2 regions of the Colwellia sp. BRX8-7 genome follow, and region 2 is predicted to be linked to the other one. Evidence: predicted binding sites of a transcription regulator. Region 2 holds the regulator's gene; the other holds the start of a gene.
What was found. The regulator FNR, encoded in region 2, switches genes on or off when oxygen is low (the NO sensors DNR and NnrR bind a similar motif). The targets are predictions, from matches to a motif close to TTGATCTAGATCAA.
Positions count from the first base shown of each region.

Region 1 (2,214 bases), on a different contig from region 2:
CCGCTAAGCTCCACTCTTGCTTTTTATTGGAAACGTACTTAACTTGTGTCGGGTTATTAATAAAACTGTTACCGTAAATTTTAATATTTTCTGAACCAGCCGTTAAATGAATGCCTATTTCAGCGCCTTCGACAAGATTGTTTTTTAAAGTGTTATAACCTGAATTATAAACAAAGAGCCCTTTACCATCACGGCCTAATACTTTATTTTCAGGCTTTGTCCAAACACGTTTAACAATATTATTGCTGATAGTTGACTGTGTTATATAATTAAATAAAAAACCATAATCTTCACTGTCTATCGTTGTATTCCCGCTGATAATTAATCGCCTAGAGCTCATTAGCGCATAGCCAGCTCGCGTGTTATAAGCAAAATTATTAATTACCGAATTGTCGTATGAATACATATAATGAATGCCATAGCGTAAGTCGTGCAGAGTATTATTTTCTAAAATATTCTCTTGACTAGAAATAATATAAAGCCCATCACGGGTGTTAAATATTTCATTTCCTCGGACTTCAGCATGTTTCACGATAGAAAGCTGAATACCGTTACCTCTATCGGCTGAGCGTAAGCTCAAATTACCTTCAACAGTATTATTAAGGACTTTTATGTGTTCGCTTTTTTGTAACCAAATACCAAAGCCATCACCTTTAAGCTTGTTGTTTTTAATCACTATATGGCTGGATTTTTTTTCAGAATAAATAGCAGAATGTTGCTCAGTAAGGTTACTTCCCCAATTAACTATGGTGAGATTTTTTATGGTGATGTTAGAGTTTTTCAGTAGCAAAGCATGACCATCACCTTGCGCATCAATAATCACTTTGCCTAAATCATCACGCTGGGCTGAAAGTGTAATCGAATGTTCAATAATGAAGTTGCCTAAATAACGACCGGGAGTAAGAATAACAACATCACCATCAACGGCTTTATCAAGCTGTTGTTGTAAATTATCTTGTGGCGTCAGCTTAATATTTTCAGCGCAAAGCGGCTTAATAAAAAGACAAAACACACTAATAAATATAAACACTGATTTGCATTTTACCAAGAGAAAACCACCAAAAATCAATAATATTTGTAAGTAAAAAAAGCATATCACCTTTTAATGATATGCCCTTGATCTGGATTAACTTCGTTAAACGTTAAGTCTATTAAAACTAAAATGTACTTAACTTAATACTAAGCTTCAACCAACATACGACCGCGCATTTCCATGTGTAATGCATGACAGAACCAATTACAGTAATACCAATAAACACCGGGTTTATTCGCCATAAAAGTAATAGAAGCAGTTGCTTGTGGACCAATTTCCATTTGCGCGCCGTGATCAGTCATACAAAAACCGTGGGTTACATCTTCGACTTGGTCGAGGTTAGTGACGATAACAGTCACTTCATCACCTAACTTCACTTTAAATTCAGTCATACCGTAAGTTGGCGCGATTGAGGTCATGTAAACGCGTACTTTTTTACCATCACGAATAATTTTGTTTTCAGAGTACACATCTACGCCATCACGTTTTGCTATAGCAATTGTTTCTGCAAACATTGGATCCGTACGAGGCCACAATTTTAATGGTTTCATTTTAGTGCGGTGTACCATCATACAATCATGTGGTTCAGCAAATGCAGGTCCATCATGAACAATTTTCATTTCGTCACCTGAAATGTCAATTAATTGATCGTTTTCTGGACGTAAAGGACCAACAGGTAAAAATCTGTCTTTAGAAAACTTACATAAAGAGACTAACCATTTACCATCAGCATCACGTGTTTCTCCCATTGTTGTATGGTTGTGACCGGGTTGATAATGAACATCTAGTTTTTGACGAATATAGTTCACTTTCTTACCATTGTGGGCATCAATAGCGTCTTGAACATTCCACTTAGCAATTTGGCTATCAAGAAATAATGTTGTGTACGCATTACCTTTGTTATCAAATGCGGTATGAAGTGGGCCTAAACCTAATTCTGGTTCCGCAATAATCGTATCACGTGGTTTAATTTCATCAGCGAATAATGCATCTAATTTTTTAATTGAGATGATTGAAACGGTCGGTGATAATTTACCGTTAGCGATGAAATACTCACCATTAGGTGACGTGTTCAAACCATGTGGTGATTTAGGAACCGGAATATAACGCGTTAATTGAGAGCCTTTACGACCATCTAAAACAGGTACATTGTTGCCATTATAAGTTTTGAATTTACCTGC
Region 1 covers NZ_JACGVP010000018.1:44,854-47,067, reverse strand. The annotation lists gene H4J57_RS16350 (nitrous oxide reductase family maturation protein NosD) at 1-1,030, opposite strand, end outside; gene nosZ (TAT-dependent nitrous-oxide reductase) at 1,180-2,214, opposite strand, start outside.
Region 1: the regulator FNR is predicted to act here: its motif matches at 1,117-1,130, upstream of H4J57_RS16350 (nitrous oxide reductase family maturation protein NosD).

Region 2 (2,214 bases):
TCCATTAGGTTTTTTACGCTTATTTGCAGCGGTATTTTTAATTTTATTAGGCTTGTATTTAGGCCAATGGTTAATGTGGCTATCAAAAGTTGAAAAAATGGGTAAGTTCCTTTGGCGCTATCTATCCCCGTTAAGTAAAAGGTTTATTCCCATTAATAATGCTAAACAAGCGCTAGCATTAGGAGCAGTCTGGGGATGGTTACCTTGTGGTTTAGTCTACTCAACATTAACTTGGTCCTTAGCCAGTGGAAGTGCCCTCAGTGGCGCCCTAATTATGACCAGTTTTGGTTTAGGTACTTTACCAGCCTTGTTAAGTCTTTCACTTGGCTCTTTTGGTATAAAGTCGTTGGTAACAAACACGAAATTCAAGAAAATAATGGCGCTAATGATAATTTCATACGGAATATACAGTTTAATGTTTGCATATCAGCAATTGTTTTAATATGATCGATAAATTAGGGATAACTCATTTAGGTTAATATGTATAAAAAGCCATGTTCTACATCTCAACATATTCATTGTCAAAACTGTAGTATCAGCGAGCTGTGTTTACCTTTCTCTTTAAATGATAAAGAACTCGATACACTAGACAGCATTATTGACCGTAAACGCCCTATCCATAAAGGCGAACAAATTTTCCAAGATGGCGACAAAATGCAAGCTTTATACGCTATTCGCTCTGGAACATTCAAAACATTTACGGTTAATGAACAAGGTGAAGAACAAATTACCGGTTTTCATTTAGCGGGTGATTTATTAGGTTTTGATGCTATTGCTGAGTCAGAGCATCCTAGTTTTGCAAAAGCCTTAGAAACATCTATGGTCTGTGAGATACCTTACAATACTTTAGATTCATTATCGAATACGATGCCTAAGTTGAAAAAACAAATTCTTCGCATGATGAGTTCAGAAATCCGCGCAGATCAAGAAATGTTAACGCTACTTAACCGCAAAAATGCTGAACAACGCTTGGCAACTTTTATTTCAACCTTAGCCAGTCGCTATCATGCACGGGGTATGTCACTAACAGATTTTCGCCTAACGATGACGCGAAGTGACATTGGTAATTATATTGGTTTAACGGTTGAAACCATCAGTAGATTATTAAATCGTTTTCAAAAAAATGAATTAATCACAGTTGATGGAAAACTCATCACAATACTTAATATGGATAAACTTAACGAGTGTGCTTCACTGTAGTTTATCGCTTTTTTAAATAATTATAGATAAATGCTTAACATTAAAGATGTTAAGCATTTTTTTTATTGAAATATTATGATTTAAAGCAAATAATATCTATTAATTATGGTCTATTATTAATATTATTTAATAACTAGGGAGTAAACATTATGGATAAGTATAAAAAAATATTAGCCGTTATTGATCCAACCACTGAAAATCAAAAAGCGTTGAAACGTGCGATTGAATTAGCACGACACAGTGGCGGACAGATCACTGCATTTTTAACCATTTATGATTTATCTTATGAAATGACCACCATGCTTTCTGGCGATGAGCGAGAAGCAATGCGTCAATCGGTTATTAATGATCGTAAACTATGGTTAGACGAAAAGATTTCAGAAACTGATCACCAAGACATAACCATAGATACCTGTATTATTTGGCATAATCGCCCATTTGAAAAGATCATAAAAAAAGTACTGGCTGAAAACTTCGATATTGTCATCAAAGGCACCCATCAACATGACAAGCTAAAGTCGGTTATTTTTACGCCAACAGATTGGCATATCTTAAGGAAATGTCCCTGCCCAGTATTACTGGTTAAAGACCATAGCTGGCCAAGCAATGGTAATTTACTTACCGCACTCAATATCGGTAGCGATGATGATGAGCACAAAGCGCTTAATAATAAGTTAACCCAAGAATCAATAGTGTTTTCTTCACTGATTAAAGCTAATGTCCATTTAGTGAATTCTTATCCAGGTACGCCAGTAAATATTGCCATTGAAATTCCAGAGTTTAACGCCTCTGAATATAACGACACTATGTTTAATCATCACAAAAGTGCGATGAAAGACCATGCTAATAGCTTTAATATTCCGCTTAAAAATACCCATGTTAAAGAAGGTTTACCTGAAGATGTTATTCAAAGTATTTCTAAGCACGTTGATGCTGAATTAGTTGTGTTAGGTACTATTGGTCGAACGGGGATTTCAGCGGCACTTATTGGTAATACTGCAGAGCATGTCATTG
Region 2 covers NZ_JACGVP010000021.1:39,660-41,873, forward strand. The annotation lists gene H4J57_RS17355 (sulfite exporter TauE/SafE family protein) at 1-442, shown strand, start outside; gene fnr (fumarate/nitrate reduction transcriptional regulator Fnr) at 481-1,200, shown strand; gene uspE (universal stress protein UspE) at 1,350-2,214, shown strand, end outside.